3 regions of the Rhizobium sp. AN68 genome follow, and region 1 is predicted to be linked to each of the others. Evidence: riboswitches for the same ligand, from Rfam matches in the RefSeq annotation. Region 1 holds a riboswitch; each other region holds the start of a gene.

Region 1 (5,156 bases):
GTAACCGGTCTTTTCGCCGATCCCAAGGTGGCAGTTGTGCAGACACCGCAATTTTACTTTAATTGCGACCCAATCCAGCACAACCTCGGCATCCGCAATTCCTTCGTCGATGATCAACGTGTATTCTTTGATGTATTCCAGCCGGCCAAGGACGCGGTCGGTTGCGCTTTCTGCGTCGGGACGAGTTTTGTCGTGCGGCGTGCGGCGGTCAACGAGCTCGGCGGGTTTCCGCATGATGCACTTTCCGAAGATATGCTGCTGACCTACCGCCTGATGGAGCGAGGTTACGTCACACGCTGGCTCAACGAAAAACGCAGTGTCGGTCTATCGGCTGAGGGCCTGCCAGAATATATCACGCAACGCACGCGGTGGTGCCTGGGCACCATTCAGATCGGCCTTCTGCGGACGGGACCATTGTGGCGTGGCAAGTTCACGCTGACACAAAGGCTGCATTATCTGCACGGGCTGTTTTGCTGGCTGTCGAAGCCTTTCATTCTCTGCCTGTTGCTGGCACCATCGATCTACTGGCTGACAGGCGTTTCCGCCCTTCAGGCCGACGAGCTGATGTTCATGAAATTTGGACTGTCGTCACTGGCTTTGTTTTGGGCCTACTCCACCTGGATATCGGGAAAACGCACCCTACCGCTGTTCACCGAAGTGACGCATGCGCTGACCGCTGTTCCCATCACCATCACCTTGTTTCAGGCTATGCGCAAACCCTTCGGACGTCCCTTTAAAGTCACGGAGAAAGGTGGTGACCGGTCACAGGTGCGCATTCATGGGCCTACAGCGCTATTTTTCGCAATCGTCACCGTCACCTCCGCGGTTTCAGTTCTACTCGCCGTTTACGCATGGGACGCCCCTGTAGAATTTTCGGCGCGAGATTGTCTCAACCTCATCTGGTCGGCGGTCGCCATGGTGATTGCCTTCACCAGCCTCATCTGCTGCATCGAATTACCACGTGTCGACAAGGAAGAGCCGATCGGCGTGGATCTCGAAGGCCGTTTGCAGTGCGCAAGCGAGGTGAAGGCGGTACGGATCGTGGCGCTTTCGACCGAAACCGCGACCCTGGCGGATTTCAACCGGTCTTACGCCGAGGCAGAGTCCCTGTACGTGCCCGATGTGGGCTGGGTGCAGATCGATGCAACGAAGGTGTCGCAAACGCCCGGCAAATTCACTCTCACCCCGACTGCCGACCAGCATCGTGCAATCTTGAGGCTGCTTTTCCGCAATGCGCCCGAAAATGTCGCGGAACAGGGCGACCTCTTGAAGTCCATGCAGATGTTACTCGCAAGGGCCTTCAGCTAAGACAATTCGCGCCAAACCCGGGACCGTGCTCGACGTAAACCGCAAGCTAGAGGCGGGCTTGTTTGGAAAAGCGCCTACCAAACGGAAAACTCATGTCTGTCAAATCGATCGTCGCGACAGTTCTCATGACCTGCTTCACAACAGGAGTGGTCGCTGCTGGCGATGGGCGCACCGGTTCCGGATCAGTTCGCGACCGCCTTGCTGTGAGCTTGTGTGCGGGTCTCGTTGGGAAGATGGACAAATCCACCACCCCCTTCGTATTTCGGAGCTTTGAGCCTGCACCGGGCGGCAAAGCGCTTGATCCCGCTCTTTCAAATGCGGGTTTCACCTATGACAATGCCCTGGCGACGATTGCCCTTTTTTCCTGTGGCAACGATACCGAAGCAAAAAGGGTTGCCGATGCGCTGCTGCTCGCCGTCAACAACGATCGCTATTACAGCGATGGCCGCCTGCGCAACGCCTACCGTTCCGGCCCCGTTGCGAACGAAAATGATGCTATGCTTTTGCCCGGTTTCTGGAGTGAGGCCAGCAAGACGTGGGTCGAGGATGACTATCAGGTCGGCAGCGCAACGGGCAACCTGGCCTGGGCGGCACTTGCGCTTCTCACTGCCAGTGAACGATTAAGCAATCCGTCCTATGTGCAGGCAGCGACCAAACTCATGCGCTGGATCGATGCGCATACGGCGGGCGCCCGCGATATCGGCTACACAGGTGGCACATTCGGTCATGAGCCTGCACCGGCCAAACTCGAGTGGAAATCGACGGAACATAATCTCGATGTGTATGCCGTTGCGGGTTGGCTCGCCGAAATTGAGGGAGCGCGCGCCTGGCAGGCGATGCGGGACAAAACACGCAAATTTCTTGATGCGATGTGGAATGAGCAGCAGGGACGGTTTTACGTCGGCAGCCAACCCGGAAGCGACACACCCAACTCGAGCCAGTCCGGAATAGATTCCGAGCTCTGGCCCATTCTCGCCGTGCCGGAGTTTCGGGGCCGCAGTGGGCGTGTTCTGCATTGGGTTGATCGGCATTATGCGGTTGCGGGAGGTTTTGATTTTAACGACGATCGGGATGGTGTGTGGCTGGAAGGTACGGCCCAGGCCGCGCTGGCATTTCAGCAGGTCGGCGATGCCGAGCGGGCCGAGGCGCTGCTTGCCACCATCGCCGCACAAATATCTCCCGATAACCTGATCTACGCGACACTCGGGGACGAACTGACGACCGGGCTGATGATCGGGCCGACCTCGACATTTGCCGACTTCAAATATTTCAGGTTGCCGCATGTCGGGGCCACTGCCTGGGCAATCCTTGCAGCGAAAGGCTGGAACCCTTTTCTTAGAAAAAGCGGTTGTATTCGTCTTTGTGAGGGATAATCGTCCGTCTCGGCGGCAGCAGAAGGATATTGCTCCAGGCCGTTGCGCCGGAGATTGAAAACTGGGACGCATGACGCTGCTGAAAGCGGCGAAAAGCGTAAAACCGCAACGTTGACTGCCGACTGGCAGTTCCAGTGGTTAAAGCCTAACGGTACGATCAACGAAGCCGAATACCGCCCACTGCCAGACCTGTCAGATGCCCGGTGCGGATCGGAACTTCCTGTGCACCTTCAACTACATGCGGTGGTCCGAAGGACCGAGCACAGATCGGCGATGCTGTCGCGGATACGCGTCCGTGATGTTATCGGCCCGCTATTTAAGGGTGCTTGCCTTCGCTCATTCGCTATTTAATTCAAACGCCGATCCCTTAAATAGCGCTGCGCCGGCACAGTAGGGCATGTCCGAATAGCATCCCAACCTCCAGCGGCGCCGCTTCGTTGAAACGCCTGTGGCAGCCGAAATCATGCGCGCCTCCGGTTTCACCAGGCTGCTCCCGCGCCAGGAACTGTTCGTGGTGTGGTCTGATCCTTTCAACTGCGTGGCGCGAGACGTCTACTATTTCCCGGAAGCTGTCATCACGCATGCTTACCTGCGCTTGTCAGGATCGAACCGACAGTCGACGATTCATCTTTAGTTTGCCACGGCTAGGTCCGCGTATGTGAGAATCGCCTGACAACGCCGAATGCAACCTACTCGGTCGGAACCGACAATGGAAACGTAGACTTAAGGACATAAAGATATCGTTATATGATGTTGACCGATGACGTGGCTTACAATATGGTCGTCACGCCTAAGGTTCCCCAGTCGTTGCACGCAACGTGCCGGGGCTAAGAGGGAAGTCGGTGCTCCGTGTCATGCGGAAAAGCCGACGCTGCCCCCGCAACTGTAAGCGGCGAGCTGAAGTCCAATATGTCACTGGTTTACCCCGGGAAGACGGACGGAAGTGATGATCCGTGAGCCAGGAGACCTGCCTTTGGTGAAATAACGTCCACGGGCGGGGTGTCCCAGTGTGCCGTAGCAAAGGCTGCATTGTCGCGGCCCGTCTTGCTATGCGTCCGCAGACCCATGCCCCCAACTTTATAGGGGCACAACATGTCTCAGACCTGCATTTTTACGATCACGAGCGTACCCTTCGATGAGGACTATCGTCCTTCAGAAAATACGCGCATCACCACCAATTTCGCCAATCTGGCCAGGGGCGAAAAGCGGCAGGAAAACCTGCGCAATGTCATGCGCATGATCGACAGCCGCTTCAACGCCCTCGCGCACTGGGATAATCCCAAATCGGACCGATACTCTGTCGAGTTGGAGATCATTTCGGTCGACATGAGCTTCGATGTCGCAGGTGAAAAATTTCCCCTCATCGAGATACTGAAGACGACGATCATCGATCACAAAACCAGTGAACGTATCGACGGCATTGTGGGGAATAACTTCTCCTCCTATGTGCGAGACTACGACTTCAGCATTGTGCTGCCGGAGCATAACAAGAGCGTTCCTGCCTTCAGCATTCCGGCCGACTTCGGCGACCTGCATGGAAACCTGTTCAAGTCTTTTCTGCGGTCGGATGCCTACCGCTCGTACTTTCGCAAGCCGCCGGTCATTTGCATCAGCGCCTCGACCAGCAAGACCTATTACCGGACCGAAAATCATCACCCCGTGATGGGCGTCGAATACCGGCAGAATGGGTTCTCGTCCACCGACCAGTATTTCGGGAAAATGGGATTGCAGGTTCGCTACTTCATGCCTGCAGGCAGCGTTGCGCCGTTGGCCTTCTACTTTGTTGGGGACTTGCTGGGCGACTACTCCAATATTGAGCTAATCGGCGTCATCAGCACGATGGAAACGTTTCAGAGAATTTATCGCCCCGAAATCTACAATGCGAACGCAGCAGCCGGGACATTTTACCAGCCCAACCTGAAGCACCAGGACTATTCGCTGACCCGGGTCATTTACGATCGCGACGAACGAAATCGCTTGGCGGTGGATCAGGGTAAGTTCACCGAAAAACACTTCATCAAGCCATACCGCGCCGTCCTTGAGCAATTGTTTGCTCACCGCCCCGCCTGAGCATCACTTAGAAGAGGTCCCATCGTGAAGAAACTTCTCCCCACATCGACCGCTGGCAGTCTGCCGAAACCCTCCTGGCTTGCGCAGCCCGAAAAACTGTGGTCGCCCTGGAAGCTGGAGGGCGAGGAATTACTGGAAGGCAAGAGAGATGCCCTGCGCCTTTCACTCGACGATCAGCAACAGGCCGGCATCGACATCGTCAGTGATGGCGAGCAAACACGCCAACATTTCGTCACGACTTTCATCGAGCACCTCGACGGGGTCGATTTTGCAAAACGCGAGACAGTCAGAATTCGCGATCGCTACGATGCGAGTGTCCCGACAGTCGTCGGCGCCGTGTCTCGCCAGAAGTCCGTGTTCGTCGAAGACGCCAAGTTTTTGCGCCAGCAGACCAAACAACCCATC
Region 2 (5,156 bases), on a different contig from region 1:
AGCGCCATTCCGGAAACGGAAGCGCGCCAGCCGACGGCACCCGATGTGACACGTTACCCCGACGCCTTCGGCGAACAGAGCAATCCGCCGGGACAGGCAGGGCTTTCGCCCTACCCCAATGCCGCTGCGGAAGGCGGGCTCAGGACGCTGTGCGTGCGCACCTGCGACGGCTCGTTCTTCCCCATCGCTTCCAATGCCTCGCCGCTCGATTTCCGTGCGCAGGCCGAACAATGCCAGAAAATGTGTCCGGGTACGCAGACGGAGCTTTATTTCCACTCCATGACGGAGCAGGAAACGGCTGACATGGTCTCGGCTGAAACAGGAAAGCCCTATAAGGACCTGCCGACCGCCTTTGCTTATCGAAATGCCTCAACCAAAGCCCCAGGCTGCGCCTGCAACATGGCCGCCTATCACGAGGAGATGAAGCAGCAGGAGGCTGCGCGGCCGGAAGCTGAGAAACCCTATTCCAGCATCACGACCATTCCATCACCGCAAGGTGACACCCCCAAAAAACCCACCGAACTGCAGCAGGCCGCAAAGCCGCCGGAACAACCGGTTCCGGAACGCGACTATGACCCGAACAACAGCAGGGTCCGCGTCATCGGCCCTAAATTCCTGCCCGACCAGACAGGCCGGATCGACCTGAAGAACCCGGCGCTGAAGGGTATACAGCCGCAGCAATAGCTCCCATCAAGCACACGGTATGGAGTTGGCAACGCTCTATCTCACTCACAAGACGGTCGCGTGTTCTCTTTACCGCCCGCCCCAGCGATTGCGAAATACCAAATCCTCCAGCGGCACGCGCTGGCGCCAACCCTTCACCGCCAGTTCCGGCTCGGTATAAAGTGTATCGACGCGGCCGAGGCATAGCCAGGCGACGATCTCGATGTGGTCGGGGATCTCCAGAATGGTGCGAATGTCGCTATCGTGGAAAATGCTGACCCAGCCGACGCCGATGCCTTCGGCGCGCGCTGCAAGCCAGAGGTTCTGGATGGCGCAGACGGTGGAATAGACATCGGTGCGCGGATTGTGGGTACGGCCCAGCACCACCTTGCCGCCACGCGTCGGATCGCAGGTGACGCAGATGCTGAGCGGCGCCTTGCGGATGCCCTCAAGCTTGAGGCTGCGGTAAAGCGCCTGCTGCTCCCCCTCGAACATCGCCGCCGCCTCGCCATTGGCGCGGCTGAAGGCAACCCAAGCTGCCTGCCTGACCGCACCGTCAGTGACGAGCGTGAAATTCCACGGCTGCATGAAACCGACTGAGGGCGCGGAATGCGCCGCCTTCAGCAAGCGCTCGACCACATCTTCCGGCAATGGATCCGGAAGGAACTGGTCGCGCACATCACGGCGGGTTTCGATGGCACGGTAGATCGCCTCTCGCTCCCCCTCGGAAAACGGGTAGGCGGGCGAAAGCGCGTGATCGAATGCATCGGCGTCGAGCGAACTGGTCGCGAGTGGATCGGTCGGCATCGTCTATCCCCAACAATGCTGGCGCGCCGCCACGAAAACCGGCTCCGGTTTTCGCCTGCACGACGCGCTGCTGCAACAACCTGCCGCCGTCCACGCGGTCTGGTCTATTCTGTCAGGCCGGTCTTCTGACTCGGCTTCATCCGCCCACTTTCGCCTTCCCGAATGGATTCAGTGGCATCAAGAAAAAGGGCATCCGCCTCACAGCGCTGGGCACGTTCCGGTCTTGCACCGGATTCCCGATTCTCCCGCCGTAAAGGGCAGGCACCTGACGAAGAAGCTTATGAGCAACAAAGATTGCAAATACAAGTATCTTGCGCAGCGATGCGGCAATGTGACCGTGGCCACCTCACCTGCGTATTGCGGCCTTCAGCCGCCGCGCGGACGCGCGCCGGCTGAAGCACTCCCTACCGCATCACCCAACGGGAAAATACCGCACATAAGCGAACTCATCCCCGCCCGGTGACCAGTTGGGCGAATTCATCGTTCCCTGCCCGCCGAAAAGGTCAAACAGCGTTTCGGCGTTGCCACCATCCATATCCATCAGCCGCACGCGCACGTTGAGGTCGCGCGGATGGTCGAAGACATCGGCGTCGTAGGAGACGAAGACGACTTTGTCACCGCTGGGAGACGGATGCGGGAACCAGTCGCCATAGACGCTGTCGGTGATACGCTCGACGGCCGAGCCATCCACCCGCACGCGCCAGATCTGCATCTGGCCGGTGCGGCTGGAGTTGAAATAGATCCATTCTCCATCCGGCGAATAATCCGGCCCGTCATTGCGGCCCTCACCATGGGTAAGGCGTGTCTCAACGCCGCTGTCTATGTCCATGGAATAAATATCGAAAACCTGATCGCGAATACCGCAATAGGCGAAACCTTTCCCGTCCGGCGACCAGCCGTGCCAGTAGGACGGAAGGTTCTTAGTCATCAGAAGCGGCGTTCCGCCCGTCGAAGGCAGCAGATAGATGGCACTCTTGCCGAACTCCACCTTGTCGGAAATGGCATAAAGCGAACCGTCAGGCGAAATGCCGTGGTCATTGTTGCAGATTGTCGCAAAGCCGGTATCGACCTTTTCCGGCGAAGGGTCGCCGGCAAGTGACAGGCGATAAAGCAGACCGTCGCAGTTCAGAAGCAGGTATTTCCCGTCCGGCGACCAGTTCGGAGCCTCGAACAGCTCCGGCGTCTGCCACACCACCCGCATCTGCCGATTGCGGATGTTGAAGATTTCGATGGAACTGCGCATGCTGCCTCCCGGGCCTGTCGATCGTCTGGCGTGGAGCGTTGAATGGCACAAACATTCCGTTTGCATCCGCCACCGCCGTGATTATGATCCTATTGCCGCAGGCACCGCCCTGCAAATTCAAATAGGAAAAAACAGCAGCGTTCCGGCACCGCCCGCACCCCTGCCCGTTTCTCCCAGATCCGAGGTTCCGCGATGAACACCATCGCCGATCACGGCATCCGCTTCGGTCGGATCGCCGCAATGCTTCCTGTCAAGAATATCGAGAAGGCCCATGACTTTTATGTCCGTGTGCTGGGCTTCGAAAAGACCTTCGAAAACGGCAACCCTGTCGGTTTCATGATCCTGAAACAAGGTAATGCCGAGTTGCACCTGACATTGCAGTCGACGCACAAACCGGCCCCCTTCAATGTGGCGCATATGCTGGTCAGCGACGCCGACGCGCTGCACGCGCTTTGCAAAAGCCACGGGCTTCGCATCATCAAAAGTCTGCAGGACAAGGATTATGGCCTGCGGGCCTTCGTTTTCGAAGACCCGGATGGTAACCGCATCGATGTGGGGCAGGTTATTTAACGAGATAGGGAGACGGCGCGGCGTGTCCGCGCCGTTGGAGGAAAAGGATGCTTCTTCGCCATCGATATATGGCGAAGTCGCAGCATCCGCACTCCGTCACCCCGAACTAGATTCGGGGTCCAGCAAGCTCCCCCATGCCCTCCTTCGACTACCTGTCCCTGAACCGGTTGGTAATCGGATAACGGCGATCGCGGCCGAAGTTCTTCTTGGTGATCTTCACCCCGGGCGCGGATTGGCGGCGTTTGTATTCGGCGAGATAGAGCAGATGCTCGATCCGGTGCACCGTCGCGATATCATGGCCACGCGCGAGGATTTCCTCGACCGACATTTCCTTTTCCACCAGGCACTCCAGAATATCGTCCAGCACCGGATAGGGCGGTAGCGAATCCTGGTCTGTCTGGTTGGGTCGCAATTCGGCGGATGGCGCCTTGGAGATGATATTGGCGGGGATCACTTCGCCGGATGGCCCGAGCGCGCCCGGCGGCACATGGGAATTGCGCCAGCTGGAGATGGCGTAGACCTGCATCTTGTAGAGGTCCTTGATGGGATTGAAACCGCCATTCATGTCGCCATAAAGCGTCGCATACCCCACCGACATTTCCGACTTGTTGCCTGTTGTCACCACCATCGAGCCGAACTTGTTGGAAACGGCCATGAGAATGGTGCCGCGTGTACGGCTCTGCAGGTTTTCTTCGGTAATGCCTTCTTCCGTGCCTTCGAACATTTCCGAAAGCGCCGAAAGGAACCCATCCACCGGTTCGGCAATGGGCACGATATCGTAACGGCAGCCGAGCGCCCTGGCGCAATCGGCTGCGTCCTTCAGCGAATCCTCGGAGGTGTAACGATAGGGCAGCATGATGCAGCGCACCCGCTCTTCGCCCAGCGCATCAACAGCAAGCGCAGCGCAGATCGCCAGATCGATACCGCCGGAAAGGCCGAGAACCACGCTCTTGAAGCCGTTCTTGTTGACGTAATCGCGAAAGCCCAGCATGCAGGCGCGGTAATCCGCCTCCTCGCCTTCAGGGATTTTCGAGAAAGGACCGCTCTCACAGCGCCAGCCTTCTGCGGTGCGTTTCCAATCGGTAACGGCAAGGGTCGCCTCGAACTGGCTCATCTGGAAGGCAAGGGTCTTGTCGGCATTGAAACCGAAGCTCGCGCCGTCGAAAACCAGCTCGTCCTGCCCGCCAAGCTGATTGGCGAAGACCAGCGGCAAGCCGCTTTCGATTACCTGCTTCAGCGCCACCTGATGGCGCACATCCAGCTTGCCGCGATAATAGGGCGAACCATTCGGCACCAGCAGGATTTCCGCCCCGCTTTCGGCAAGCGTTTCGCACACACCCATATCGTTCCAGATTTCCTCGCAGATCGGAATGCCGATCCTGACACCGCGGAAATTATAGGGACCGGAGATCGAACCTTCGGCGAAAACACGTTTTTCATCGAACTCGCCGTAATTCGGCAGGTCAATCTTGTCACGCAGCGCGATGATCCTGCCGCCATCCAGAAGCGCAACCGAATTGTGCCGGCCCGTTTCACCCTGACGCGGAAAACCGATGACGACGCCCGGCCCGCCATCGGCGGTTTCCGCCGCCAGTTCTTCCACGGCCTTCAGGCACGCTTTCAGAAAAGCCGGCTTCAATACCAGGTCTTCCGGCGGATAGCCGGATATGAACAGCTCGGTCAGAAGCAGGAGATCGGCACCCTGCGTCGCCGCATCGGCCCGTGCTTCACGCGCCATGGCGAGATTGCCCGCCACGTCGCCAACAGTCGGATTGAACTGCCCGACGGCAATTCGAAGATGGTTTTTGATGTCGTGTCTGTCGCTCATGGCTTTTCAATACCGCGCCCGTGCCCGCTCCGCAACGCGGCAATT
Region 3 (5,156 bases), on a different contig from region 1:
CCAGACGCTCGGCGTTCAAAAGCCCCGTGGTCTCGTCGGTGAGAGGCAGCAGGCAGACGAGAATATCGCTGGTGGAGAGAATGGATTTGAGGCCGTCGTCGCCATGATGGCAGGTGACGCCATCGATCTGACGCTGTGAGCGGCTCCAGCCGGAAAGCGGAAAGCCGAAAGGTTTCAGCCGCTCCAGCGCCGCAACGCCCAGCATGCCGAGGCCGAGAACGCCCACCCGGCACTCTTCCGCCTGACGCTGGGGCAGGGCATTCCACAGTTGCTGGCGCTGCTGGTTTAAATAGACCGGCAGGTTGCGGTGGAGGGAAAGTACGCCGAGGCAGATATATTCCTGCATCATGCGGATGATGCCCTCATCCACCATGCGTACGACCTTTACCGTCTCAGGGATCGCCTCGATGTGAAACTGGTCGACACCCGCGCCAATCGAAAACAGGACTTCGAGATTGCGGTAACGGGCAATGTCCTGTGGTACCGTCCAGGTGATGAGGTAACGGACTGCATCGGGATCGACAGTTGATGCATCCATCGAAAACGGCAGATCAGGCAGTTCTGCAGCTAGAGCCTGCCGGAAAATCTCGCCGCGCTTGGCGTCGGAATTGAAGAGAAACGTCATCTGAAATCTATGCTTCCCGAAGGTTCAAGCCGTACAGTGGCTTGCGAGTGTTTCCAGCATCGACTGGCAGGCCGAAAGTTCGCCCGTCGTTATGAACTCGTCCGGCTTGTGGGCGCGGCCGATATCTCCTGGTCCGCAGATGATGGCGTCGATGCCCGCCGCCTGGAACAGCCCCGCCTCCGTGCCGTAGCTGACGGCGGCGAGACAGGGGGTGCCGGTCAATTCCTCCAGAAGCAGAACAAGCGGAGCATTGGCTGCAAGCGAAAGCGCCGGATAATCGCTCATAGGCGTCCATTCGATATCGACACCCTTTGCTGCGAGAGCCTCGACGCTTGCGCGAACCGGCCCGAGCAGTTCAAGCGGCGATATGCCGGAAATCGCCCGCGCTTCCAGCTCGATGGCCGAGAAATCGGGGATGATGTTGATCGCCTGGCCGCCCTTCATCGTGCCGATCTGCAGCGAGGAATAGGGCGGCTCGAAAGTCGCTTCAAAGGGGCCTTTCGTCAGCTCATGTGCCGTCTCCACGGCCTTTGCCATGATGCCGGTCATCAGGTGAATGGCATTAACCCCCTGATCAGGCCGGGACGAATGGCCGGAACGGCCACGGATGGTAATGCGAGCTGCTGCTTTGCCCTTGTGTGCACGAACCGCCCGCATATTGCTCGGTTCGCCGATGATTGCGCCCGCCGGTGCGGCGCAAAGTTCAGGCAATCTGGCGAGAAGATGTGGAACGCCACGGCAACCCGCCTCCTCGTCATAGGAAAAGGCGATATGCACGGGACGTTTCAGCGCCATGCGCGAAAATGCAGGCGCCGCGGCGAGAACCGTGGCCAGAAAACCCTTCATGTCTGTGGTTCCGCGCCCGTAGAGACGATCATCTTCCGCCCGCAGTGTAAAGGGATCGGAAGACCATTCCGGCTCGCTGGCGGGTACGACATCCATATGGCCGGACAAAACATAGCCGGCGCGATCGGCCGGGCCGAAGGTGGCGAAGAGATTGGCGCGGTCGCCCTCCGGTCCCGCAAGCAGCGATACTTTCGCGCCGTGGCTTTCAAGATAATCGGCGATCCAGCCGGCAATATCGCCATTGGCGGTTCCAACGACCGACGGGAAACCGACGAGACGCTCAAGGATTTCGATTGCGTTCAATGGTCGTCTCCGCTGACCGGATTGTCATCCCGAAAGCTTAGAATGGACTGCGACGTTTATCTGCTGAAATGCGAATGATTTCGGTAGATTGTTGTGACCTTCCAGTGCTTTCAGAAAATTCGTGCTGGCGTAACCGGCTACCGTCGGATGTCGTGGGCTAGGCCGGGACCGGATGAAGGTTGTGAGCCGTAGGGGATGAGGGCCGTTGGTTATGGACCTGCTCAAAGTCGATAGTTTCGAGCTGCGGACCGTGTATATCGCGGACGTGGATGCCGATCATCTGCATGCACTCTCCATGGCCGTCGGATGGCGATATCACGCGAATGAATGGTGTTTTCTGCGGCAATGCGGCGTGGGTCTCGCTGCGCTCGATGAGATCGACCGTGTTGTCGCAACCGCGATGCTCTTTCCCTATGATCAGGGGTTTGCGACGCTCGGCATGGTCATTGTTTCCCCCCGCTTGCAGGGGCAGGGCGTAGCACCATGGCTGGTGCAGAAACTTGTCGCGAAATTCCCCACTGTCTCCCTGCGGTTGAACGCGACGGGAGCGTCGCGGCGGTTGTTTTCAAGGTTGGGTTTTGCCGGTGATACGGAAAAAGTATATCTGTTCCGGGGAAGGGCGAATTGCCTTTTCGAGATATCGCCGCCCGGCAGAAAACAACGAATAGAGCCGTTATCCGCAGGTCATCTGACTGATGTGGTGGAACTAGACCGGGCGGCTTTTGGCGTTTCGCGCCGGAACGTTTTGCAGCGACTTTTGACGCAGAATGCGGGTTACGGTGTGTTTGAGGCGGACCGTCTTACCGCTTTTGCGCTGCGCCGTGCGGCAGGGCGGGGCCACATTATCGGTCCGGTCGTTGCGGGTGCGGACATGGATGCGATTGCGCTTGTAAGGCGGCATTTTACCGATCTGGACGATGAGCTGGTGCGTCTCGACACCATCAGCGACAATAGTCTCTTTATTGATTTTATTGCGCAATCCGGGCTGGTGGTGATTGAAACCCTTACCACCATGTCCAAAGACGCGCCGCAACCGGCGCCCTCCGGCGCTACAAAAATTTTCGCGTTGGCGGGTCCGTCTTTGTGCTGAGCTGCAGCACTATCGCAATTGACGCCCAGGCGCTTGCCCCTTATGTCAGAAAGCGACGGTTCCTGAAGCCGAAGGGCAAAGGGATTAATAGGGAACATGGTGCGGGTGATTTCTATCGCCCAATGCCGTGGCTGCCCCCGCAACTGTAAGCGGATTGCCGTTCATCCTCGTGACGCCTGAAAAGCGTCATGCCACTGCACCCTTCAAGGTGCGGGAAGGCAGATGAACGGCGCATATTCGTGAGCCAGGAGACCTGCCGTCATAATATTGACCATCGTTACGGGCGGGGATGCCCGGAAGAGGAGCTGATTATGACCTTTCCGTCTGCGGAAACGTATTTAGAGTCCCGTTCTCCATCTCCACACTTGTTGTCGCTCTGTCACTACGCGTTTTGACGCGCGGCCTGCGGATCACGCCACTTTATTTAGACTGGAGAACATATGTTTCATTTCAAACGCCTGCCGGTTTCCGCCGGTCTTCTGGTTGTCGCATTAGCGGCCTTGCCCGCCGGTGCCGCTCAGGCTGCCGAAACCACCTATCCGCTGACGATCAATAGCTGCGGCCACGAAATCACCTTCAAGCAGGCGCCCGCCCGCACAGGTATCGGTCGGCCAGAGCACGACCGAGGTTCTCTATCTGCTCGGCGTGGCCGACAAGGTGGTAGGTACGGCGCTGTGGATCGGCCCGGTTCTTAAGGGTTACGAGGACGCCAATGCCAAGGTGGAGCGGCTTGCCGACAATGATCCGAGCTTCGAGGCGGTGGTTGGCAAGAGGCCGGACCTCGTGACGACGCAGTTCCAGTGGCAGATCGGTCCCGAAGGCGTTGTCGGAACACCGGAGCAATTCGCCGAACTCGGTATTCCCGTTTATACTTCGCCTGCCGATTGCATGGGCAAGGACAATTCCGGCGGCGGCGACGGCGTGCGCAAATCCGTTTTCACCATGGACCTGATCTACCAGGAGGTCCGCGACCTTGCGAAAATTTTCAACGTGCAGGATCGCGGCGAGGAAGTCGTTGCCGACCTGAAAAAGCGTGAGGAAGCCGCCCGCGCCAAGATCGCTTCGGCGAATGGCAAGATTTCAGCAGTCTTCTGGTTCTCCAGCGCCGAGCTGGATATCGATCCTTACGTGGCGGGCCGCAATGGTGCGCCGGGTTACATCATGTCCGCGCTCGGGCTGAAGAACGTTATCGAAAGCGATGAGGAATGGCCGACTGTTGGCTGGGAAACCATCGCCAAGGCCAATCCGTCCGTGATCGTTGCCGGCAAGATGGACCGCCGGCGTTTCCCCGCCGATGACGTCGCCGTCAAGCTCAAGTTCCTTGCTACCGATCCGGTTGCCAGCATCATGCCCGCCGTCAAGGCGGCCCATGTCTTCGAAATGGACGCGCAGGCGATGAACCCGACCATCCGCACGATCGAAGGCATTGAAACGCTGGCCGAGGCGATTTCCACAGCCGGTCTCGCCAAGTGAACGGTCTTTCCGTCAATCTTGGCAGGGCGGGTCTGGCTTTTGCCGCACTCGCCCTGCTGCTCGTCGCGCTGATGGCCGGTGCGGCCATCGGCGAGACTGCCATTCCGTTCGACGTGGTGGCAAAGACCATTGCCAATCGTGTCTTCCATGCGGGTTATCCGCTGGAGCCGCTGGATGAGGGCATCGTCTGGAGTTACCGCCTCAGCCGCGCCGTTGTTGCCGCGTGCTGTGGCGCCTCGCTGGCGCTGGCCGGTGCGGTGCTTCAATCACTTCTGCGCAACCCGCTCGCCGATCCCTATATCCTCGGTATTTCCGCAGGCGCCTCAACCGGGGCCGTGGCCGTGGCGCTTCTGGGCTTCGGGGCGGGGTTCCTGACGATGCCGGCCGGCGCCCTGATCGGGGCTTTTGTGGCTTTTTCGCTTGTCAGCCTTCTGGCGGTGCGGGCAGGGCACGGCAACAGCGCCATCATCCTGGCGGGGGTCGCCGGTTCGCAACTGTTCAACGCCATGACGTCGTTCATCGTCACCAAATCCGCCAATGCCGAACAGGCGCGCGGCATCATGTTCTGGCTGCTGGGCAATCTTTCGGGCGTGCGCTGGCCGGATGTCTGGCTGGCTTTGCCGGTCAGTATTGCGGGTCTTGGAGTGTGCCTCTGGTACGCACGCGCGCTTGATGCTTTCGCTTTCGGTGGTCAGGCAGCAGCTTCGCTCGGTATTCCAGTGCGCCGGGTCTATGCGGTGCTGATCTCGGTTTCGGCGGTCATGACGGCAGTCATGGTGTCGCTGGTCGGTTCCATCGGCTTCGTCGGTCTCGTCATCC

What was found. A riboswitch is a leader RNA that binds a small molecule or an ion and turns the genes downstream of it on or off. The one in region 1 is predicted to bind cobalamin.
Region 2: it holds a riboswitch for cobalamin, as region 1 does, so the genes downstream of both, bluB (5,6-dimethylbenzimidazole synthase) here and RBH71_RS00790 (DUF1852 domain-containing protein) in region 1, are expected to answer to the same signal.
Region 3: it holds a riboswitch for cobalamin, as region 1 does, so the genes downstream of both, RBH71_RS06215 (ABC transporter substrate-binding protein) here and RBH71_RS00790 (DUF1852 domain-containing protein) in region 1, are expected to answer to the same signal.

The regions. Positions count from the first base shown of each region.
Region 1 is NZ_JARWMI010000001.1:166,607-171,762, forward strand. Features, by position in the region: gene RBH71_RS00780 (glycosyltransferase family 2 protein) at 1-1,308, shown strand, start outside; gene RBH71_RS00785 (hypothetical protein) at 1,401-2,681, shown strand; cobalamin riboswitch at 3,458-3,671, shown strand; gene RBH71_RS00790 (DUF1852 domain-containing protein) at 3,774-4,751, shown strand; gene RBH71_RS00795 (methionine synthase) at 4,776-5,156, shown strand, end outside.
Region 2 is NZ_JARWMI010000003.1:1,509,114-1,514,269, forward strand. Features, by position in the region: gene RBH71_RS20425 (DUF2865 domain-containing protein) at 1-684, shown strand, start outside; gene bluB (5,6-dimethylbenzimidazole synthase) at 754-1,470, opposite strand; cobalamin riboswitch at 1,568-1,754, opposite strand; gene RBH71_RS20435 (TolB family protein) at 1,883-2,713, opposite strand; gene RBH71_RS20440 (VOC family protein) at 2,906-3,283, shown strand; gene RBH71_RS20445 (NAD+ synthase) at 3,432-5,111, opposite strand.
Region 3 is NZ_JARWMI010000002.1:616,902-622,057, reverse strand. Features, by position in the region: gene RBH71_RS06230 (2-hydroxyacid dehydrogenase) at 1-625, opposite strand, end outside; gene argE (acetylornithine deacetylase) at 650-1,774, opposite strand; gene RBH71_RS06220 (GNAT family N-acetyltransferase) at 1,986-2,864, shown strand; cobalamin riboswitch at 2,904-3,140, shown strand; partial or broken gene RBH71_RS06215 (ABC transporter substrate-binding protein) at 3,305-4,337, shown strand; gene RBH71_RS06210 (FecCD family ABC transporter permease) at 4,334-5,156, shown strand, end outside.